Regions from separate parts of the Lysinibacillus sp. NPDC092081 genome, predicted to be linked through region 3. Evidence: riboswitches for the same ligand, from Rfam matches in the RefSeq annotation. Region 3 holds a riboswitch; each other region holds the start of a gene.

Region 1 (8,035 bases), on a different contig from region 3:
ACTGTAACGCATGATATTACTAAATATACAAAAGCAAAAATCTTCTCAGAGATTGGGAAAAAGACTGAAATGTTTGCACGTTTCTCCACAGTTGCAGGTGAGCGTGGTGCAGCGGATGCTGAGCGCGATATTCGTGGTTTTGCACTTAAGTTCTATACTGAAGAAGGTAACTGGGATTTAGTTGGTAACAACACACCTGTATTCTTCTTCCGTGATCCTTTACACTTTACAGATTTAAACCACGTGGTAAAACGTGACCCACGTACAAATATGAAAAACGCTAATTCAAACTGGGATTTCTGGACTTTACTACCAGAGGCACTTCACCAAGTAACAATTGTTATGTCTGACCGTGGTATTCCGTCTGGTTACCGCAATATGCATGGTTTCGGTTCTCATACTTATAGTTTTATTAATGCTGAAAACGAGCGCGTATGGGTTAAATTCCACTTCCGTACAGAACAAGGCATAGAAAACTTAACAGGTGCTGAGGCAGGTGAGATAATCGGTAACGACCGTGAATCTTCACAACGCGACCTATATGAGGCAATTGAAAAAGGTGACTTCCCTAAGTGGAAAATGTACATTCAAGTAATGACTGAGGAACAAGCTCGTGAGTTACCATATAATCCATTTGACTTAACAAAGGTATGGTATAAAAAAGACTTCCCATTAATTCCTGTAGGCGAATTCGAGTTAAACAAAAACCCGGACAACTACTTTGCGGAAGTTGAGCAATCAGCATTTGCACCGTCAAACATTATTCCTGGTGTAAGCTTCTCACCAGACAAAATGTTACAGGCTCGTATCTTTGCTTATGCAGATGCACACCGCTACCGTTTAGGTGTAAACCACCACTCGCTTCCTGTAAACGCACCAAAATGCCCATTCCGTTCATTCCATCGCGATGGTGCTATGCGTTTCGATGGTAATCTTGGTTCAACTTTAGGCTATGAACCAAATAGCTATGGTGAATGGGAGCATAATTTAGACTATAAGGAGCCTGAATTACGTATTGATGGAAATGCTGGTATCCACGACTTCCGTGAAGACGACAACAACTACTTCGAGCAGCCGGGTAAATTATTCCGCCTAATGACTGCTGAAGAGCAACAACGCCTATTCGAAAATACTGCTAATGATATGGCGTCAGTTGAAGAGTTCATCAAACGTCGTCATATCCTGCACTGCTATTTAGCTGATCCAGCATATGGTGAAGGTGTAGCAAAAGCTATGGGCCTTTCATTAGAAGGCGTAGATCTTTCCAACCCATACGTGAAACAACCAACTAACGTTTAACTTATTTCAGCAAACAAACATCTGCTGAGGCATAATTGATTTTTTCCACTTATTATTGATATCCAAATCCAACTTTTTACTCCATGTGAAGGGCAACTTCACATGGAGTTTTTTTATCTTAATGACCCAAAAAGGCTTGTGCCTATAGACACAAGCCCGCTTTAATAATTATTGATAAATTTGACTGCCAACCTTTTTAAATTCCTCTGCTTTCTCCTGCATGCCTTTGTGGATTGCTTCAGTCGTATTTAAGTCACTATCTTTTGCATAATTACGAATATCTTGTGAGATTCTCATACTACAAAACTTAGGTCCACACATTGAACAGAAGTGCGCCGTTTTCGCCCCTTCTGCAGGCAATGTTTCATCATGGTATTCGACTGCACGCTCTGGATCAAGCGATAGGTTGAATTGATCGCGCCAGCGGAATTCAAAGCGTGCCTTAGATAGTGCATCGTCACGCTGCTGTGCTCCAGGATGCCCTTTCGCTAAATCTGCCGCGTGTGCAGCAATTTTATACGTAATCACCCCTACACGAACATCCTCACGATTTGGTAAGCCGAGATGCTCTTTAGGCGTCACATAACATAACATTGCCGTACCAAACCAACCGATCATTGCAGCACCAATAGCCGATGTAATATGGTCATAGCCAGGCGCGATATCTGTTGTTAGCGGCCCTAAAGTATAGAAAGGAGCTTCCTTACACACCTCTAACTGCTTATCCATATTTTCTTTAATAAGATGCATTGGCACATGCCCCGGCCCTTCTACCATCACCTGTACATCATGCTTCCAGGCAATTTGCGTTAATTCCCCTAGCGTTTCTAGCTCCGCAAACTGAGCCTCATCATTGGCATCTGCAATAGAACCAGGACGTAAACCATCACCTAAAGAGAAGGCAACATCATAGGTTTTCATAATTTCGCAAATTTCTTCAAAATGTGTATATAAGAAGCTTTCTTGATGGTGATATAAACACCACTGTGCCATAATCGAGCCTCCTCGAGATACTATGCCTGTTACACGATTAGCCGTTAATGGCACATAGCGTAGCAATACCCCTGCATGAATCGTGAAGTAATCGACACCTTGTTCAGCCTGTTCGATTAACGTATCACGATACACCTCCCACGTTAAATCCTCTGCCACACCATTTACTTTTTCTAGCGCTTGATAAATTGGCACCGTTCCTACAGGCACCGCGGCATTACGGATAATCCATTCACGTGTCGTATGAATATGTTTACCCGTAGATAAATCCATAATGTTATCAGCACCCCAGCGTGTAGCCCACGTCATTTTTTCTACCTCTTCTGCAATTGAGGATGACACCGCTGAATTTCCAATATTGGCGTTAATTTTCACGTGGAAGTTACGTCCAATAATCATTGGCTCGGCCTCAGGGTGATTAATATTAGAGGGCAAAATTGCACGCCCTGCCGCGATCTCTGAGCGCACGAATTCAGGATCCATATTTTCGCGAATCGCTACAAATTCCATCTCTGAAGTAATAATTCCCTTTCGTGCATAGTGAAGCTGCGTTACATTTTTACCTTTCTTCGCACGCAAAGGCTTTCTAGATAAATCCGGAAAAACATTTTCTTTCATTCGTGGATCATCAGCTTTGCGAAATCCATTATCTTCTGGCTTGATAATACGACCTTCGTATTCTTCAACGTCACCCCGTTCTCTGATCCATGCACTACGTAAAGCTGGCAATCCTTTCGTAATATCCACCTTATACGCAGGATCAGTGTACGGGCCACTCGTATCATAAACACGTACTGGCGCATTTTCCTCTTCACCAAAGCTTCCTGTCGTTGGACTTAGAGCAATTTCACGCATTGGCACTAAAATATCAGGTCGAGATCCTTCTACATAAACTTTTTCACTTCCATCAAAGCTTGACATAATCGTAATATTCTTGTTGCTAACTGTTGTCATAAACTACTTCGCTCCCTTTTACATTTATACAAGGACCGAATCTAACTCACCCACAAAAACAAAAGCCGAATCCAAAAAAATTTTGGATCCGGCTAAGAATGTAAAGGTATAGTTATTGCAAATAACATAGAGTGCAATAATGGTTAACTTTCCCACGCTGGTATGAGCCAGATCAGGTCCAAAGGGTCAAGAAACCTCTATGCGTTTCCCTCTCAGCCTGACTCATCAGACTCCCCTAGTTAATGCTATTAAGTTTGATGCTAGTGTAGCAGATATTGCTAAGAGATGGAAGCTTCATTTGAATATTTTTGCGCATCATCAAGAAACAGCTAATCGGACGACCCCAGGAAAGCGTACAGCCGGAACGGAAATCAACTTCACGTTCTTTGATGAATTCATATACTTTGAAGATTTATCGGAACAAAATCTCATTTAATCGGAACAATTTTAACTTTTATCGGAATATTATCTTGTTTTATCGGAACAATTTCAGTTTTTATCAACTAAACAATAGTTCCGCTACGTAAATCACGATCGTCACTGTAATACAGCTAACAATCGTTGAGAATAATACTGTTTGTGCAGCAGTTGCCGATTCTACGTCATATTCTAATGCCAGACTAGAACTATTTCGCGATGTCGGGAACGAGCTAGCTATAAAAAGTGATTGTGCCACGACACCGTCAAGACCAAGCACATAAATCATCAGCAATGCTACGGCTGGCCCTAGGACTAGTCGTGTAAAACAGCTAATGAATACCAGTTTATTGAACATGGATTTGATTTCAAGCTGTGATAGTTGTGCCCCTAAAGTTATTAATGCTACAGCGATAAAGCCATCTGCCACATGGTCTATCGGAATTCTTACAAACTGCGGAATAGCGATATTAAAATAGTTCATTGCAACACCAATAATAAGTGCATGAATAATAGGCATTTTGAGGAAGTCTTTCACAATAGACATGCCCGATTTTGTTGAAGAAATTAAATTGTACAAGCCGTAAGTATAGGTCGTCATATTTTGAAATATGACGAGAATGACCTGAATCGCTACTCCAATCGGCTGGGTCACGAAAATCATTTGCGCCACCGGAATACCATAGTTACCTGAATTAATTAGGACAACACTATTTTTAAACACTGCCGCCTCTGTTTTTACTAAACCGAGCCCCTTTGCTAAAAAGTGACTAAGCACCATTTGGCTTCCGATAAAGAGTAAAATAAATAACGCAACTTCTCCAAGTACAGACAGCTCTATACTCGTTTCATATATATTCACAAAAACAGCTGCTGGCATGAAGCAATATGTAATAAGTTGAGATAATGCCTTTAAATTAAAGCGAAATTTCTTTTGTAAAACTGCGCCAAGTACTAGAAGCACTAAAATTGGAGCTACAATTTTAAAGAAAATCATACCGAGATACATACTAGCGTGTCCCCTTTCCTCTCCTATAGTAGTGCTGTTTTTATACTTGGTCAATGTACCTCACCGTTAACTCTTAGCCCTTTACGAGGCATTTTTAGCCCAATGTCTTTTACCATAAATAAACAAAAAGACTGCCTCACAAATTGAAGCAGTCTTTCTCTGAAAGAAGTTAAACAAGCTTAAATCGATTAACAACCTCTTGTAATTCTTTTGAAATCTCGTTCATATTATTGATGGACTCTGCAACCTTTTGTAGTTCCGCTTGTTGGTCAATAGCAGATGCACTTACCTGTTCTGCAGATGCAGCAGTCTCCTCAGAAATAGCAGAAATACTTTGGATTGCCATTATCGCTTGATTTTTATGCTCTAACATATGAGAAAGTTTAGTCATTAACTCACTAATTGACGTTGCAATAGAATTAGAAAGCTCACTATTGTCTTTAAACGCAACCTCAGTGCTTTGTACTGACTCATTTTGAGCTTGTATTAAGCCCGCGTTTGAGGCAATGACAGCTACCGTTTGCTGAGAATTTTCAAGAATGCTATCTACCGTTTGCTTAATAACATCTGTTTCATTTCTGGATTGCTCTGCTAGCTTTCGTACCTCCTCAGCGACAACTGCAAAACCTTTACCATGTTCACCAGCACGTGCAGCTTCTATGCTTGCATTTAAGGCTAATAAATTTGTTTGCTCGGTAATACCTTGAATAGACGCTATAATCTGATTGATATTGGCAATATTAGACGCCAATGACTCCATTTGCTGCTGAATACGTCCATTCATTGCATTCGTTTCTGAGTTACGTTCACGTAAGCTTTCGACTTCTTTCATTCCTTCGTCTGTAGTTGTTTTCGTTTTATTCGATAGCTCGTCCATTTCATTTGAAAGCGTTGTAATAGCATCAATTTGATCGGATAAATCAATCATTCGATAATTGGTTTCTTCTGTATCCTCAGATTGCTTGGATGCTCCCTGCGCAATTTCATTAATAGCTACAGAGACCTCTTGACTTGAAGCAACTATTTCATTAAACGCCTCATGAACATAATTTGATGATTGATTGAGTGATGTCGTAGCATTCAGCACGGTTTGAATGGCGCTATTCGTTTGATCTAACATATTATTATAAGCTAATGCAACAGCACCAATCTCATCAGGCTTAATATATTTCTCATCCACTTTTTGAGTTAAATCTCCATTTGCCGCCGTTTCAATAGAAGTGCGTAAAAACTTTAATGGCCTCAGTAATTTATAGATAAACAATGCACTAGCAACTGCCATTAAAACAATTATAATAATTGACGCTATGATGGTAAAAGTAAGCACATGATTATAGGTTTCTAATATTTTGGATTTTGGTAGCACTAATTGTACAGTCCATGTTTCATCAATCCCATCTAAATTCATCGGAGCAAAAACGTTAAATGAATTTTCCTTGAGCTCTTCGGAATCCAAATACATACTTTTTAGCTCGCCACTATCCATTGTTTGTTTAATGCTTGTCCAGTCCAATTTATCCTGCATATTTAATCCTTTTAATGACTCACCAAAGCTATTTGCAGTTAAAACTCCATTATTAGTAATAATAGCTGCATAGCCACCATCTGGCTTTACAGACTCTGTCAATCCCTTTAAATAGTCAATAGCTATATCAGCCGTCAATGTGCCAAAAAACGATCCCGAAGCATCGACTAACGGAACAGCAATCGTTGTCATTAGTACTGTTTGTCCGTTGATATTATATTCGTATGGTTCCGTTAGAACGGATCTTCCTTCTTCTTTTGGTATCCAATACCACTCGGAAATACTCTTGTCGTCGATGCTTTCAAGAGAAGTCGTTGTTATTCCATTTCCATCCTTATTTAAATAAGGTATAAAGCGATTTTTTGAATCTACTAAAGTAGCATTTATTGTTGGCTCTATATTTGTGGAGTTCTGTTCAAAAACAGCTCCTACACCAAGTAAATCTTCATTATTAACTAAGTTAGTTTCCATCATATCTATTATGTCTTCTGCAGAAAGCTTACCTTTTTTCTCCATACCCTCAACTATACGTTTCGTCGTCAGTAAAGTCGTGTTTGCTTTTTGAAAGCGTTCACTCATCTTTGCTGCCGAATATTCAGCAGTTTCCAGTGTTGCACTTTCTGCATCATCAACGCTTTGACTCTTTAAAATAACACTTACAATAACCGTATATGTAATAAATAACACTAAAAATAGCCCTATAATTAAAGCAGATAGCTTTAAAGCGATACTCCTAGACTTCCCCATCACAACACCCCACTTTTATACATAATGATAATGGATGGAAGGTCGTATAACAATAAGATATTTAGCGAATCAAGTAGAATTTTGATGATTTATAGAGAATTCTACTGTTTGCAAATCCAAAAATTTAAATCGCATAAAAAAGGATCAATTATCCATTTATTATTGGTTGTTTAGTAAAACATACCCTTTATATACTAAAATATTGAAATATATGATATATTATCTACTAAATACTACGATTGGAGTGATTAACTTGAAAAATAAAGCGTTATCGACTTTTATGGCAACAGCTATTACAGCAACCTTAGTTTTGCCAGTAGCATCTGCAAACGCCGCTTCAAATGATCAATCTTTAAACCACTCAATTCAAATTGGTGGGCAGGTAGCCGCAGCCACAGCTAAGGGGCAAACTGTTACCATTAACAACATCACTAAAGATAAAGTACTTACATCCAATGGCCAATTTAAAATTAGTCAGTCGCTGAAGCCTCTCTTAAATACATCAAATAGCACTGCATTGGCAAATGCTGAAGCTACTATTATCGTAAAGAACGGTGAAATTACAAGTATTACCGCACTAACTCTATCTAAAGCTGGTACAAACAAAAAAGAGGTATATTTTGACGGCGGTGGCGAACAAATTGATGGAAGCCTAACTGTAAATGCGGATTATGTAAAAATTCAAAATGTAACTATTAAAGATGAGCTTATCGTAACTAATCGTGTCAAGAAGGCAATTACGATTGATACCGTTACTATCGGGGATACGATTACGTTTAAACCTTTAGTGACGAGAAACATTAAATGGTTAAATGTTTCCCTAAAAGATATCAAATCTCCAAATATTAACATGGAGCGTACTAAAGTAAATGTGACTTCTGACAAAAACATTTCTAAGGTTGATGTAGTAGGTAAAGTTGCAGCATTTGAGGTTAATGCCAATGTTGATAAGCTTACAATCGATGTTGAAAAAGATTTTAGCCTTTACGGAGAAGGTAAAATTGATCAAGTGATCGTTAAGCACGGGGCAAAGGTGACATTAGATTCAGGGCATCTAATTAACAAGGTGCAGGTGGATGATAATAAAGCCT
Region 2 (8,035 bases), on a different contig from region 3:
TAAAAAAAGATGCTGCTACAACTAAAACATTTTGTCTTGTTGTTACAGCATCCATAACATTATTTCATTTTTTGTTTTTGTTTTTTAGGCTTCTCTTCTAGCAATTCAAGACTAGATGATTCAGCATCTTCTAAATGTGCTTTACCTAATACATTCGATAAATGAAGGCCACGTTTTTTTGCCTCACGTTCAATATGTGCTAATGTTTCTTGCAATACCTGTACACGAGCATATTGTTTATCGTCCCCTGGTACTAGAACCCATGGCGCACTTTTCTTATCGGTCTTCTCAAACATTTCATTTGCAGCTTCTATATACTGAGGTGTTTTTTCACGATTTCGCCAGTCTTCATCTGTTAGCTTCCAAGACTTATATGGATCCTCCTCGCGTTCTTTGAAACGATTAAGCTGCTCCTCATCAGATACTTGAAGCCAAAACTTAATAACAATATAATCTCCTGCTGTTAAAATCTTTTCAAAATTATTAATTTCTTCGTATGCACGAGACCACTCTTCTGTTGTTGCAAATCCTTCAATACGCTCAACTAATACACGACCATACCACGAGCGATCAAAAATAGCGATTTGTCCATGCTGTGGTAACTTTCTCCAAAAGCGTTGTAAATAATTGTAGCGCAGTTCATGAGGCTGAGGTGCTGAAATTGGGTGTACGACATAGCCACGTGGATCAGCACGTTCAATTAGACGCTTAATAGCGCCACCCTTACCAGCAGCATCCATACCTTCAAATACTAAAATTAGCCCAATTTTATTGTTTAATAAAAACTGTTGAGCATTTAACATTTCATATTGGAGTACTTTTAATTTCTTTTTATACATTTTCTTATCCAGTTTAACTGATAAATCTAGATCATTTAAATTTTGAGTCATTAAAACTTCACTCCTTACATTTGAATATTCTTATTGTACTAAAGAAATATATGACTGCCTATTCAAATGGTAAATTGTAGATATTTTTAACGAAACAACGCGATACATTGTTGGAAATTTCCGTTATAATGAAATATAATGTTACAGTCCTATACTTATTTGTCTTTTCCCTATACAATTTAACACGAAGGGAGAGGAAAACATGCCTCGATTTTTTTTGATGACAATCACTTATATTGTCTCACTCATCCTAACCTTTTCATCCTATTTCATGAAAATAAACGGTCAATCTTCTTTAGAGATTTCAAATCGTTTTCCTGTAATATTTGCACCTTTTAATGTTAGTTATGTGATTTGGATTGGGGTTTACATGTTACTTGGTTATTGGTTAGTCATGAATCTAAAAAAGACAACTATGAAACAGACTGTTCTCTTTAGTAGCATATGTATTATGCAGGCGTTAGCGATTGTTGTTTGGCATCACGAACTATATATCGTGTCAATTGTCAGTACGTTCATTTTAGTACTGTATTTATTAAAATTGTACAAAACGTACCCTCTCAGCAATAATTCACTCTCAGGTCGTATACCCTTCTCGATTTACTTCGCATGGATTACATTTAGCCTGATGACAAATATAAGCTTAACGCTAACATCTTATCAATGGAATGGTTTTGGCCTTAGTAATCCACTTTGGGCAGTTATTTCACTGACACTTGGGGTAGCAATAGCGCTACATATCCGATTCCATTATTTTGATATTATCTATCCAAGTGTATTTATCTGGTCCTATATTGGGGTAGCATTACATAATGGTTTTGATGAGCTACTTGTGACAACGGCAGCCTTGTTTTTATGTGGAGTGCTACTTGTCGGTATATTATTTATTAAAAAAAATCCTGCCTACCAAAAATAAATTGGTTAGCAGGATTTTTAGCTTTTTTATTGTTCATCTAAAGAAGTTAAAATAATTGGTTTGTCTTTCGTAACAATAATTGAATGCTCGATTTGAGCAACTAATGATTTGTCTGGCGTAATGAATGTCCAGCCATCACCAGACTCTACAATATGCTCCGCTTTCGCTGAGATAAATGGCTCGACTGCAAGCACCATGCCTTCTTTCATAATTGTAGAATCCCAAGCATCATAGTAGTTTAAAATATGATTTGGCTCATCATGTAAAGAACGACCTAAACCATGACCTGTTAGGTTCATAATCACTGTTAAATCATTGGCATATGCTTCACGCTCAACAGCTTTACCGATTTGGTTTAATTTTGATCCAGCTTTTACTTTTGTCATCGCACGGTCGAAAGCACTTTTAGCTACGCGACATAACTTTTCTTTATCCTCATAGCCATCACCAACTACAAATGAAATGCCCGTATCAGCAAAGTAGCCATTAAGTGACCCAGACACGTCTATATTTACGATATCTCCCTCGTTAATCACACGTTTACCTGGAATACCATGTGCGACTTCCTCATTTACACTAATACATGTGTATCCTGGGAAATCATATTCCCCTTTAGGTCCAGAAATCGCTCCTGCTTCAGCAAACATACGACCTGCAATTTCATCTAATTCTAGTGTTGTTACACCTGGTTTTGTAGCAGCCTTCATTGCTTCACGAATTTCAGCACAAATACGGCCGATTTTTTTAAAGGCTTCAATCTCTTCTTGCGTTTTTACAATCATTTTTAACGTCCCTTTCATCTAATATCTACTATTTAATATAACATAACTTTTTATACATAAAACGCTAAACGCTCTAAATATTATATGCTAACCTAGATTGTCAAGTGCTGAAAAAACAGGCTTGTCACCGAAAGTCGGGGAATACATTTGTTGAAAAGTATACATTGTATATAAGTTGATCTTCGTTTCGACTGGGCGACTCCTTGGGGATCAGCAATAAAGGAACGAAGGCTAAAACCATCACATCCTGTGATAACGCCTTCGTGACCAACATCGTGTTGGCCCGAGACCCTACAGCGTAGCGGATGTTTTCTGTGCGAAAGCGTAGTGCTAACGTAGCGGCAGCAAATGTTTTATCTGTGTGAAAGCGTAGCGACAGCAACAACAAAAGCGGCTCATCGGACGCCCCCAGGAAAGCGCCCAGTCGGAACGGAAATCAACCTCACGTTATGGGAATGAGCTAAAAACAATTTGATCCTGCATTCAATTTAATAAAAATAAAAACCCTCCACTTAGGTGAAGGGCATAATCGTTATGATTTTCGTTGCATTAATTGAGGGGCTGCCGTAAATAACAGAACACCGACAATTGCCGTTAAAACTGTTGCTGGTAGCATGTATGTTCCATTATAGATAATTGAATAAATCCATGCATTTTGATCGCCAGCATACTCTGAGAAAAATACAGCGCCCGCAATGGTATGTGCTGCATAACGTAAAAAGCCCGCTAATACAGTTCCTGCAATAATATAAAGCGCCATTTTCTTTTTGTTTAAATCTTTTGCAGCCTCGAGCACTGGTCGGCGAACAACGGCCGCCAAGCCTACTACTGTAAAGGCAACACCATAATCAAGCAATCCTTGTAGCCAATGAATAATATAGGCGCCAAACATTGTTTGCATAACACCAATAAGCAATCCCGTTGTCAGACCTGGAATAAGACCCCAGCGGAATGCTATTAAAATTATTGGCACCATCACTAGACTAACAGAGCCACCTTGTGCCCATACTTTAAAGGAAACCTGATCTAGCACAAGGCCAATCGCTGCGAATATCGCAATCTCCACAAGCATTAAAAGTCTTTTTTTGTCCATAAAATTATTCTCTCCTTTGTTCCGATGTAGGATACAAGAGCAGGAATAGAAAACAGTTGGCAAATATGTCCCCATCAGGCATCAAAAGATAAAAAACGATGCCAGGACAGAGCCTCACATCGTAAAAGTGTCGGTTTCTATCCACATCCCTACGCAAGTGTTAACTTACAGGTTCAAAGAGTCAAGGCATTAAGTGCCCAGTCTCAGCTGACATCATCAGCTCCCCTTGTGGTCGTTACATCTTAATTTATTTGAACAACCTCATTTTACGCAAACACCGTTACGATTACAACCTCTTCCACATTATTTTTTGAAACTTTACTGTTTTTCATGCGTAAATATTAAAAAAGGAGGTACAACTATGGAGAATCAAAAAATTTTATCTGCCTTTAGTTATCTCAGTATTTTATTCGCACCCTTTATTGTGCCATTAGTCGTTTATTTTGTTGCAAAAGATAGCGACGTAAAGAGGCACTCTATTCGAGCACTAATATCACATTTAATCCCAGTCGCATTCGGAATTATATTATTTGCAGTCTTTATCTTCTCAACTTTAACATTCAGCACCAATTTTGACTTAAATTCAGATAGTAATACTTTTCTTATCATTTGGTTTGCTTCATTCGCAATTTACATTCTCGTTTCATTAGGGGTCGTTATTTGGAATATTATTCAAGCTGTTCGCGTAATCCGATAAGTTGCATTTCACCCTTGAACAGATAGTACTTAAGGAGCTGTTATTTTGTGAAAGTATCTAAAGTTGTTAAAACCGCTGTAAAATTAGCACCTATCGTAATTCCGATTGTAAAAAAAGTAATCGCTGCAAAAAAAGGAACAAATCCCAACGTAACTAAAAAATAACAAAAAGGCGTATTTCCCTATAACGGAGATACGCCTCTTTGTTATTTCACTTCAAAATATGTTTGACTATGACCGTTCATTGTTTTTTCGACATGCAACACAGCGGGCATTGTAGCTTTTAACTCTGCAACATGTGAAATGACTCCAATCATGCGTCCGGAATCTTGTAAATCAATAAGTGTATCAATCGCCTTATTTAACGCTTCTTCATCGAGAGAACCAAAGCCCTCATCAATAAACATCGTTTCAATGCGGATATTACCTTGAAAACTTTGAATGACATCTGCCATACCAAGGGCAAGACTTAAAGACGCATTAAACTTTTCTCCCCCTGATAATGTTTTCACATCTCGTAATTGATCCGTATAGGCATCATACACATCTAGTCCTAGCCCACTTTGCTTGGCATGCTTTTCTAATCGATCTGAACGTCTGAGCTCAAATTGACCGTTGGATAAATGATAAAGCCGGACATTCGCTGCCTCTGTAATTTTATCTAAATAATTGATTTGAATATAACGCTCAAAAGACAGCTTTTTAGCATTCTGTCCATTTAACATTGCATAAAGTTCCTTCACTCGTCCCGCCTCTTTTTCAAGTAAGCGAATCTCCTGTTCGGTCTCCTCAACTTTTTCGATAAAGTCTCCGCAAGCTTTCGCAAATCCTTCTATCTGTTGTAATACTTTAAAGGCTTCCTCATATGTTACACGAAGCATTTCTAACTTTTCTTCCATCGCCGTTAAATCTTGTTTCTCTTGTCCTTTAAGATGCTTCGTTCCCTCAGCAATTTGTACTTGTAATGTGTGGATTTGCAATGCATAATCACTGCAAGCCTTTCGTAAAGCTTCTATTTGCAACACGCTTCGCTTCCCAGTAGCAAATTCTTCATAGCTTTCAAAGCCTGCTTCCTTCATACTTACTGAAAATTGCTCGCGCTTTTCATCCATTTTCAGCTTTAATTCCTCAAAAGCCTGTTTTGCTATTTCTACGGTCATTTTAGCATTATTCGCTACTTCCTTGGCAGATTGCAGACTTTGTTGGCTGCTATTCCACGCAGTTTGTAGTGCAACCTTTTGTGAACCTATATCAGCAATCGCCTGCTTTAATGCTTGTAGCGTCGTAAGATTTTCTGGAATATGCTTTTGCTGCTCTTCCAAAATTGCTTGTTGCTTAGTCAAGTCCTTCGTCTTTTCAGCTAAATATTGCTCTAGTTTTATGTGCTTTTCTTGTAGCTGCTCCAGTCGTGCACGATGATCCTTTTGTTGCAAGCGTACATCAGATAATTGATTACTCACTACTTTTAAGATTGTAATTTGTTGTTCTATATTTTGTAAGGAAGCTACAATTTGTTCTTGATTCGATCGATCAATTTCATTCGTCTCTAACTGTTCTAGCGCCTCTTGTAGAAGATGCTTAGTAGAATTCAATAAAGCTTCTTTCTCTAAAAACTTGCGCTCATCAGTAGTAGCCTTTCCTCGTAAAGCTTCTACTTGTGCTAATTCGATCATCTCTAATTGCTCAGAATGCGTTTCGAGATGTGTTGTACTACCACACACTGGGCAAGGCTCTCCTTCCTTAAGCTGCTGTGCTAAAATACTTGCCTGACTCGCAATCCATTGCTGCTCCAGCTTTTGAAGAGCCTGCTTACTTTCTTGATAATGGACATTAGTAGTGGCTACATCCTGCTCAGCAATTGCAACTGCTCTCGTGTATTTTTCAACTTGCGCTAGTAATGATACTTGCTCTTTTAGCTTCGGTAGCTGTTCTAAATAACTTTCATATGGCTCAAGTTGTTTTTCATATTGATCAATTGTTTTTGCTAGTTGCTGAACTTGCATTTGTCCTGTTTCTACGATTTTGCTATTATCATCTACTGCTAGCTTTGCTGTTGCAACATATTGTTCAGCTATTTGCATTTGCTGCAGATTGTTCTCATACGCCTCGAATGTCGGTAATAATGCTTGCAGCTGTAATTCCTGTTGTAGAACGTGTTGACGTTCAGGTTCTTTCGCCTCTTCAACGTTAAACTGTTCCTGTGCTATCTTTAACTGAGCTTCAGCGTTATGCTGCTCTGTCATTGCTTGCTGAAAAGATTGATCTTTACGATTTTGCTCAGCACGTAAATCGATGCATTGTTGCTCAAGTATGACAAGACGCTCCGCCTTCTCTGCTAATGCAATTTCATGTTCTTTTGCGCTATATACATCTTGCTCTTGTAACAATGCTTGCAGACGATTTTGACGATTAGTTTGCTCATCAAATTGCTCATTCAGTGTTTTCGCCATACTATAAAACTCTTGTTCTTTTTGATGATGTGTATAAGCTTCTTTATAGCGTTGCTGTTCCAATTGTATACATTCCGTATAATAGGTTTGCTCTTCTTCCAGAGCCTTCTTCAGCTGATGCATATTTTCGCTATTATTAGTAATGCAAGTAAATAAAGATGACGAACGCTGTGGTAAAGCCCCTGCAATTTGACCAAGAAGATGCTCTTTTAATTGTTTAGAACGTAGTAAATCACTTTCCGCTTCTTTTCGTTTCGCATGAAGCCTTTTTGTCATCGCACCAAAGCGATCTGTTTTAAAAATTTTGCGCAAAATAACTTCTTTATTCGTAGAATCTGAGGTTAACAGTTTGCGAAATTCACCTTGTGGCAGCATAACAATTTGACTAAACTGATCCTTTGTGAGGCCGATTATATCCTGTAGCTTTTTATCTACCTCAAGCGTTTGCTGCTTTTCTACAATACTATAATCAAGCTTGTCTCCTTTGATTTCAGCCAGTTCAATTTTCTTGCCAGTGACACTTTTGTTTTTTGCTTTAATATGACCTGGTTGACGTAAAATTTGATAGACTCTATCATGCATTTCAAAAACGAGCTCCACTGCAGTATACACATCCTCATCTGCAAACCCGCTTCGTAGCATAGCAGTATCTTGGCGATCTTCACCGCTACCTGCTCCGTAAAGTGCATAGCATATAGCGTCAAAAATCGTCGTTTTTCCTGCACCTGTTTTTCCGGAAATCGCAAATAGGCGATGCTCACCAAGCTGTTGAAAATCAATAACCTCTGTATTTTTATATGGACCGAATGCAGTAATCGTTAACTTTAAAGGCTTCATTTTACTGTTTCCCGCTCCTCATCTAATAATTCTTGCAGCATCTCTGTAAATAGACGCTCTGTATCTTGATCTGGCTGTACACCAATTATATCTGTAAAAAATGATCGGAATAAATCGATGTCTTCTATTTTCTCTGTCTCTACCGCCTGAATTTCATGTGGTACTTCTTGGCGTATTACTTTTCGCTCAACATGCATCGCATGAGGAAACACGGTACGAATACGTTCCATCGGCGAAGTTACTGACGTAGTATCTGTTAAGCGTACAAATACATAATCATCACTTGGTGGTAATTGTAATAAATCATCCATTAAGCCCTCTACGACACGTAAATCTCGTCTTGCTAAAAGCTTTCGTTTTGTGGCAGTGAC
Region 3 (8,035 bases):
TTATGCCAATCCTGCTTCCATTCATGCAATGGGTGTTGAATCAAACGAATTATTAATGCGTGCACGTGAGCAAGTAGCAGATATTTTGCAGACAGAAGCAAAAAATGTGCTATTTACGTCAGGTGGTACTGAATCCAATAACACGGCTATATTTGGTTTAGCACGTAGCAATACACATAAAGGAAATCATATTTTAACAACTGAAATTGAGCATCCATCTGTTCTAGAATCTGTTAAGCAACTTGAGCAAGAGGGTTTTGATGTAGAATACTTGCAAGCAGATAAAAATGGAGTCATTTCTTTAGAGGAGCTTCGCACAAAAGTGCGCAACGATACCATTTTAGTAAGTATGATGCATGTAAATAATGAAATGGGTGCTATCCAACCAATTTTTGAAGCTGCAAAAATTATTCATGAATCGAGTCGTGCAGCTTTTCACGTTGATGCTGTACAAAGCTTTGGAAAGTTACCGATATCATTTAACGATGACGAGGGACCAGACTGTATTTCAATTTCTGGCCATAAAATTCATGGCTTTAAGGGTTCAGGTGTACTAGCATTCCGTAAAAAAATGAAATGGCAACCGTATGCACTTGGTGGAGGACAGGAGTTTGGTTTACGTAGTGGAACAGTAGCTGTACCGCAAGCTGTGGCCTTATCCAAAGCAGCCCGAATAGCAGTCGAGACGATGAATGACCGTGGAAAAAAATACCGACAATGGTATGAAGAAATATGCACGCAATTACGTGGATATGGGGATGTAGTGCATATTTTATCAACGCCACAAGGAGCGGCGCATATTTTATCTTTTAGTATTCGTGATTTAAAAGGTGAAGTCGTTATAAATGCATTGCAAAAACGCAATGTAATTGTCTCGACATCGAGTGCTTGTTCATCGAAACAGACAAAAACAAGCCATGTTGTTGAAGCGCTAAATATCGATGAGCATTTTAAAAAGGGTGTTATTCGTATAAGTTTTGGAGCGCATGTAACAAATGAAGATATAGTAAAGTTTAAACAAGTATTAGATGAAGTATTGATGGAACTTAAAGGAGAATTTAAATCATGATTTGGAAAGAAATTTTAATTCGATATGGAGAGCTTTCTACAAAAGGTCGTAACAAGATGGATTTTATTCGTCGCTTACGAGAGAACATTCGTCATGCGTTTGCTGATTTAGGACATTTACACATCCGTACAGAGCGCGATCGTATGTTTATAGCCATTCAAAATGAAACACAAATGGACGAGCTATTAAAAGGATTACCTAAAATTTTTGGTATCCAATCATTTAGTCCAGTGGCAGCATGTGAAAAAGACATCGATGCCATGAAAAAACTTGCCATAACAATTATGGATACATTTAAAAATGAGCAGCTTACTTTTAAAGTAGAAGTAAAGCGAACAGATAAAACATTTCCGTTAGAATCACATGCCATTCAACGTGAAATTGGTGGTTATGTATTACCACAATATCAAAATTTATCAGTAAAGGTGAAGAAGCCTGATATCGAACTTCGTGTAGAGGTGCGACATGATGCAACATATATGATGGCACAAGTTATTCCGGGTGCAGGTGGAATGCCTGTAGGTTCCAATGGTAAATCATTATTAATGCTTTCTGGCGGTATAGATAGTCCTGTCGCGGGTTATTTAATGATGAAACGAGGAGTGCGCTTAGAGGCGATTCACTTCTTCAGCCCACCGTACACAAGCCAAAATTCATTGGAAAAGGTAAAGGTGCTTGCTAATGAATTAACGAAATTTGGAGCTAGTATACGTTTACATGTAATTCCTTTTACTGAAATTCAAGTTCTTATTAAAGAAAAAGTACCTTCTAATGTATCGATGACAACAACTCGTCGTATGATGCTAAAAGTTGCTGACAAAGTACGTGAAGAAATTGGTGCACTAGCTATAGTAACAGGTGAAAGTCTTGGACAAGTAGCGAGTCAAACTCTTGAAAGTCTAACAGCTATTAATGCCGTAACTAATACACCAATTTTACGTCCATTAATCTCATCAGATAAATTAGAAATTATCGATATTGCAGAGAAAATAGGCACATACGAAACGTCTATCCAGCCATTCGAAGACTGCTGTACAATTTTTACTCCAGCAAGTCCAAAAACAAAGCCTAAGCTTGAAAAGGTTGAGCACTATGAAAGCTTCTCGGATTTTGATGAACTAATCGAACGAGCAGTGAAAAACCGTGAAGTCTATATTTTCCCGAAAAAAGAGCAAGAAGCCGATAAATTTGCAGATCTTTTATAGAAGAAACTTGCGATTTCTTAAGCTAACGAGCCGACTCAAAAGTCTTGAGTCGGCTTTTTTGTTCATTTCCTTTACAGGTATAATTTACCGATAAAATTTTTGTATTAAAAATCTAATATCGCACATTCTATATTCACAAGGAGGTGAGACACATGGCGAACAACACAAACCGCAGTTCAAACCAGCTTGCAGTACCTGGTGTACAACAAGCGCTAGATCAAATGAAATACGAAATTGCACAAGAATTTGGTGTTCAATTAGGAGCTGACGCTTCAGCTCGTGCTAACGGTTCCGTTGGCGGTGAAATCACTAAACGTCTTGTACAAATGGCAGAATCTCAATTAAAAGGCATGCCAAACAGCAACCAATAATTGCTTAAAATTAAAACCAGTGACCGTAAAAGGCACTGGTTTTAGTTTGTTTAAATTGTTTATTTTTTATCCCGTATTAACGGGCAGTAATTCATCTATATCAAAAGAGAAGCGTCAAGTCCTCCCATTTCAATTCAATGAGAGCAAAAAAATAGGTGGGGCTAACTGCCCGTAAATACCCGATTGGTGAAGACTAATAATTAGTGGGGTAAAGACCCCCACTGATTAAAGTTTCACTTTATCCCGTATTAACGGGCAGTAATTTATCTATATCAAAAGAGAAGCGTTAGGTCCTCCCATTTCAATTCAATGAGAGCAAAGAAATAGACTTTATCCTACAAATGATTTAAATGTAGAGACTGTATTAGAAATATCTTCACTTTCGCAAATGGCAGAAATAACTGCTATTCCATCCGCACCTGCTTTAAATACCGTATGTGCATTCGAGCAATTTATGCCTCCAATGGCAACGATGGGGAGCTCCGGATATTGTCTCCGAACTTGCTGTAAAAAATCAGTTCCACTAGGTGGTTTGGCGTCGCTTTTAGATGTGGTTGAAAAAATCGGACCAATTCCTACATAGTCAGCACCGTATTGTAGAGCAGTTTGTAATTCAGCTTGTGAGTGAACAGAAACACCTAGAATCATGTTGCCAATTTTTTTACGTGCCATCGATACAGGAAAATCCTCTTGTCCAATATGAACACCATCCGCTCTAAGTTTTATAGCTAATTCTACATCATCGTTGATGATAAACGGAACATTATACTGCTGACAGAGCTTTTGACATTTGCGAGCAAAATTTTCATAGGCTTCCCCAGTTAGTAAATTTGACCCTTTTTCACGATATTGAAACATAGTAATTCCAGATTGCAGAGCTTTCTCTAAAACATTTATTGGATCCTGGTTTAAAACATTACCTGTACCCATAATAAAATATAGCTGTAGATCGTCATGTTTCATGAATGATTACCTCGCAGGAATCCTTATAGTTTTGATAGGCAAAATGATTTGTTGGACCATGGCCATTACCTATAAATAAATCATGCGTTATTGCTAATTGAATAAATTTCTTAGCTTCCTCAATTGCTTTCTCTATAGGTAGCCCACGACCAAGAAAAGCAGTTAATGCAGCGGAAAACGTACAGCCTGTACCATGCGTATTTTTTGTTGCAAAACGAGTGGACTGCATGGAAAATGACCGACCATCCTGAAAAAATACATAATCAGTAGCATAACATTTATCCTCTAAATGACCACCTTTAATAATGACGCACTGAACGCCCATTTGTAATAAGGCCTGAGCTACTTCTTTAATATCTGCTAAAGAATTGATTTTCCTGCCAGAAAGGGTTTCTGCTTCAGGAATATTCGGTGTTACAATTGTTGCTAAAGGTAGCAAATAACTACGTAATGCCTCAATTGCTTCTTGCTGTAACAAGCTTTCGCCACCTTTTGCAATCATGACAGGATCTACAATAAGCGGAATTTTTACTTCGGCTAAAATCTGTGCAATTGATTGGATTATATCGGAGGAAAACAGCATTCCGGTTTTAACAGCACTTATAGAAAAATCCTCGACCAGCGCTTGAAGTTGTTTTTCAACAAAGCTAACTTCAATTGGTAAGACATCCGATACACCAAGTGTGTTCTGGGCCGTTAAAGCTGTAATGACAGACGTTCCAAACACCTTTAATTCCTGAAATGTTTTTAAATCAGCCTGTATGCCTGCACCACCACCACTATCTGAACCAGCAATTGTCGTTACAATTTGCATCATTCTTCACCATCCTTTGAAAGACGATGCAGTTCATTCAATACTGCAATTTGAAAATCGCCAATGTATTGAGTAGAAGAAGCGGCTTGCACTGCCACTTTTTTATAAAGCAATAAAGTTTCTACCAATTGGTCAAATGGTTTATTTCCTAAAGAGTAGGAGGCACAACAAATTGCACTCAATAAGCAACCTGTTCCAGTAACTTCTGTCATTTGAGCATTTCCACCCGTAACCCATTGCTGATGTTCACCATCAGTAATAAAATCCTTTTCGCCGGTCACAATCACAATACAATTGTAGAGTTGCGCTACATGCTGTGCCTCAAGTTTTAAAGAAATGGAACCACTACCACTATCTACGCCTTTTTGTTGCCATTCTACATTGGCAATAGCTGCAAGCTCTCCAATATTACAACGAATAGCCGCAAATTTTATTTCCTTCAGTAATTGCTGTACTGTTTGTTTCCGGTATGTTGTTGCACCTGCAGCAACAGGATCTAAAATAACGGGAATGCCAAGAGCATTTGCTTTTTTTCCTGCAAGTAACATTGATTCTTTCATTCGTTCATTAAGGGTACCAATATTTATCAATAAACCTGAGGCAATTGCGACCATTTCTTCAACCTCATGACTGTCATCAGCCATGACTGGAGAAGCGCCTATTGCTAATAGGCCATTTGCTTGAAAATTAGCCACAACATAATTAGTAATGCAATGAATTAGTGGATTTTGTTTACGGATAGTATGAAATACCAATTTAAGTCCTCCTTGTTGGATGGACGTAAGCGTGCAAAAAAGGCTCTTTTCGTGTAGAAAAAACACGTAAAAGAGCCCTTCATCAGTAATTAGATGTGTATTGCTCCCTACGTCAGTATTAACTAACAGGTTCAAAGGGTCAGGTTTTACCTTCTCAACTCTAAATGAGTCCCCCTGCAATCATGCTTTTAGTTGTCCAAAATGTACCATATTATTCATTCGTGTTCAATAGGGAATTTTTTTCTGTGCGACAGCAACAAATATTTTCTATGCGAAAGCGAAGCGACAGCAACAAATATTTTCTGTGCGAAAGCGAAGCGACAGCAACAATTACACCACGCTGAAAATGATAGAACCAAAACGTGACTGATGCCATATAGCAGAGCATGATAGTTGTCACGACTTTAATGAATTAGAGTGAATTTCATTGAAAATGATAAAAATTGAGTTTTATAATGAGCGTAACAAAAGGGGGCATTTGCCATGAAAAGAGAAGATTTAATCGCACCAGAATGGTATAACATTTCAGAGGAAATTGAAAAACATGTACAGGATTCTACCAAAAATGCATTAGTAGTTTATAACGAAGACGGGGAAGTTCAGTACATAACATATACAGATTTACTTGAAAAGGCGAATCAAGCAGCACATGTATTTACATCTCAAGGTTTAAAAAAAGGTGATGTTATTTTAGTCATGTTGCCGAGATCAGTTGAAGCGTATATCGTCTATATTGCTGCCTTAAAGGCAGGTTTAACCATAATACCTAGCTCAGAAATGCTGAGAACGAAGGATATTGAATATCGAATCAAACATGCCGATGCAAAAGGCGTTATTGCATTTGAGCCTTATATTGAACAATTTGATAATGTGGAAAATTTACAAGAACTACAGCAATTTGTCATTGGTCATGCACATGGATCTTGGCAGGCATTGCTTGAAAAAATGCAAAACCAACCAACAACCTATATAAGTTCTACACCAACTAAGAGTACAGACATTGCATTTTTAGCATATACGAGTGGTACAACAGGCAATCCGAAGGCAGCGGTACATACACATGGCTGGGGTTACGCACACTTACGAACTACTGCACCAAATTGGTTAGGTGTCCAAGAAGGTGACATTGTTTGGGCTACAGCAGCTCCTGGCTGGCAAAAATGGATTTGGAGTCCGTTCCTTGCAACTTTAGGAAGCGGTGCAACAGCATTTGTTTACAAAGGTCACTTTGATGCGGCAACATACCTTGCACTGCTTGAAAAATTCAATATTAATATTCTGTGTTGCACGCCAACCGAATATCGATTTATGGCGGGGCTTGAAAATTTACGAGATTTCAATTTAAGTACAATACGTCAGGCTGTGTCAGCGGGTGAACCTTTAAATAGTGAAGTGATAAAAGTATTTTCCGAGGTCTTTAATTTACAAGTACGAGATGGTTATGGACAAACAGAGAATACATTACTTGTTGGTACAATGGTAGGAATGGAGTCTAAAATGGGCTCAATGGGTAAACCTACTCCGGGTAATACTGTTGAAATTATCAATGATTTTGGAAATCCTGTTGCAATCGGAGAAGTTGGAGATATTGCTGTACACTGTGAAACACCCGCGTTATTTAAAAAATATTTAAACGATCCCGAACGTACAAATCTACAATTTAGAGGCGAATGGTATATTACCGGAGATCGTGCATATAAAGATGAAGATGGCTATTTTTGGTTTGAAGGACGTGGGGATGATGTCATTATATCGTCTGGCTATACGATTGGCCCATTTGAGGTAGAAGATGCGTTATTGAAGCATCCAGCAGTAAAAGAAACTGCCGTTGTCGCGAGTCCGGATGAAGTTCGTGGAAATGTAGTAAAGGCATTTGTTGTGCTCTCTGATGGAGAAGTTGGTGATGAATCGCTTATTAAAAAACTACAAAGCCATGTGAAAACTTTAACAGCCCCTTATAAATATCCTCGTGCAATTGAGTTTGTTACTGAGCTACCAAAGACTGCATCAGGCAAAATTCGTCGTGTCGAATTACGTGAACAAGAGAAAACCCATTCTATCATTCATCATTAATTTCCTAGGAAATAATGTCGAAAATCAAAGTTCCTGCTTAGTTTATGAACTTTGATTTTTTTTTTTATATTAGATAATGTAGTATAGGTTGAATAGGTTGAATAGGTTGAAGCTTTTGCATAGTATTGGCTCATCATCAAAAGTTAGAAATGACATTTGTTTAAACGTGTGACTTGTATAATTGGAGTCTTGGCACTCCTTAGGGATTAGCGTCATAGATTTAAACCATGGAGTGTGCCAAGTAGAGGAGACGAAGGTAAAAGCACCCTGAGAGTCCAATCGGAACAGAGATCAACCCATGTTATGGTGATATGCCATATTATTGCAATAAGTATGAAACAAATTGGAATATCTATTGTATAACGTATGAGGAGGCGGAAAAACATGAATGTTAAAAGGTGGACTGCTTTAATAATTGCAGGTGTGTTATTAGTATTCTCGTTATGGATCAACACTATTTTTGCAATATTTAAATCGGATTTCTTTAGTAGTTTTGATAGCTTGACGGCTGGAAACGACTTAACGGTAATGGAAGAGGTTAAAGAAGGTGGCGATATGGATAAACGTATTGCATACTTAAAGGTAAATGGTACGATTCAAGATGTTGGCTCAGGTACATTCTGGCAACCAGTTTCTTATGATCATCAATTTTTCTTAGATCAATTAGATTATATTCTAAATGACGAAACTGTGGAAGGTATCGTCTTAAGTGTTAATTCACCAGGTGGCGGTGTAAAGGAATCAGCAGAAATATATAAAAAACTTTTGAAAATTAAAGAAGAGCG

What was found. Region 3 has a riboswitch for thiamine pyrophosphate ahead of thiM (hydroxyethylthiazole kinase). Riboswitches for the same ligand answer to the same signal wherever they lie in the genome.
Region 1: it holds a riboswitch for thiamine pyrophosphate, as region 3 does, so the genes downstream of both, thiC (phosphomethylpyrimidine synthase ThiC) here and thiM (hydroxyethylthiazole kinase) in region 3, are expected to answer to the same signal.
Region 2: it holds a riboswitch for thiamine pyrophosphate, as region 3 does, so the genes downstream of both, thiT (energy-coupled thiamine transporter ThiT) here and thiM (hydroxyethylthiazole kinase) in region 3, are expected to answer to the same signal.

Annotation. Positions count from the first base shown of each region.
Region 1 covers NZ_JBIVRU010000014.1:84,683-92,717, reverse strand. The annotation lists gene ACIQLB_RS18200 (catalase) at 1-1,299, shown strand, start outside; gene thiC (phosphomethylpyrimidine synthase ThiC) at 1,468-3,246, opposite strand; TPP riboswitch at 3,379-3,493, opposite strand; gene ACIQLB_RS18190 (AEC family transporter) at 3,746-4,672, opposite strand; gene ACIQLB_RS18185 (methyl-accepting chemotaxis protein) at 4,842-6,944, opposite strand; gene ACIQLB_RS18180 (S-layer protein) at 7,198-8,035, shown strand, end outside.
Region 2 covers NZ_JBIVRU010000027.1:1,142-9,176, reverse strand. The annotation lists gene ACIQLB_RS22960 (polyphosphate kinase 2 family protein) at 60-890, opposite strand; gene ACIQLB_RS22955 (hypothetical protein) at 1,093-1,806, shown strand; gene map (type I methionyl aminopeptidase) at 1,833-2,588, opposite strand; gene thiT (energy-coupled thiamine transporter ThiT) at 3,121-3,681, opposite strand; TPP riboswitch at 3,811-3,918, opposite strand; gene ACIQLB_RS22940 (magnetosome magnetite crystal formation protein family) at 4,043-4,378, shown strand; gene ACIQLB_RS22935 (SbcC/MukB-like Walker B domain-containing protein) at 4,584-7,664, opposite strand; gene ACIQLB_RS22930 (exonuclease SbcCD subunit D) at 7,661-8,035, opposite strand, start outside.
Region 3 covers NZ_JBIVRU010000002.1:111,474-119,508, forward strand. The annotation lists gene ACIQLB_RS05335 (cysteine desulfurase family protein) at 1-1,069, shown strand, start outside; gene thiI (tRNA uracil 4-sulfurtransferase ThiI) at 1,066-2,274, shown strand; gene ACIQLB_RS05345 (alpha/beta-type small acid-soluble spore protein) at 2,427-2,645, shown strand; gene thiE (thiamine phosphate synthase) at 2,976-3,608, opposite strand; gene thiD (bifunctional hydroxymethylpyrimidine kinase/phosphomethylpyrimidine kinase) at 3,598-4,422, opposite strand; gene thiM (hydroxyethylthiazole kinase) at 4,422-5,177, opposite strand; TPP riboswitch at 5,265-5,363, opposite strand; gene mbcS (acyl-CoA synthetase MbcS) at 5,661-7,250, shown strand; gene sppA (signal peptide peptidase SppA) at 7,635-8,035, shown strand, end outside.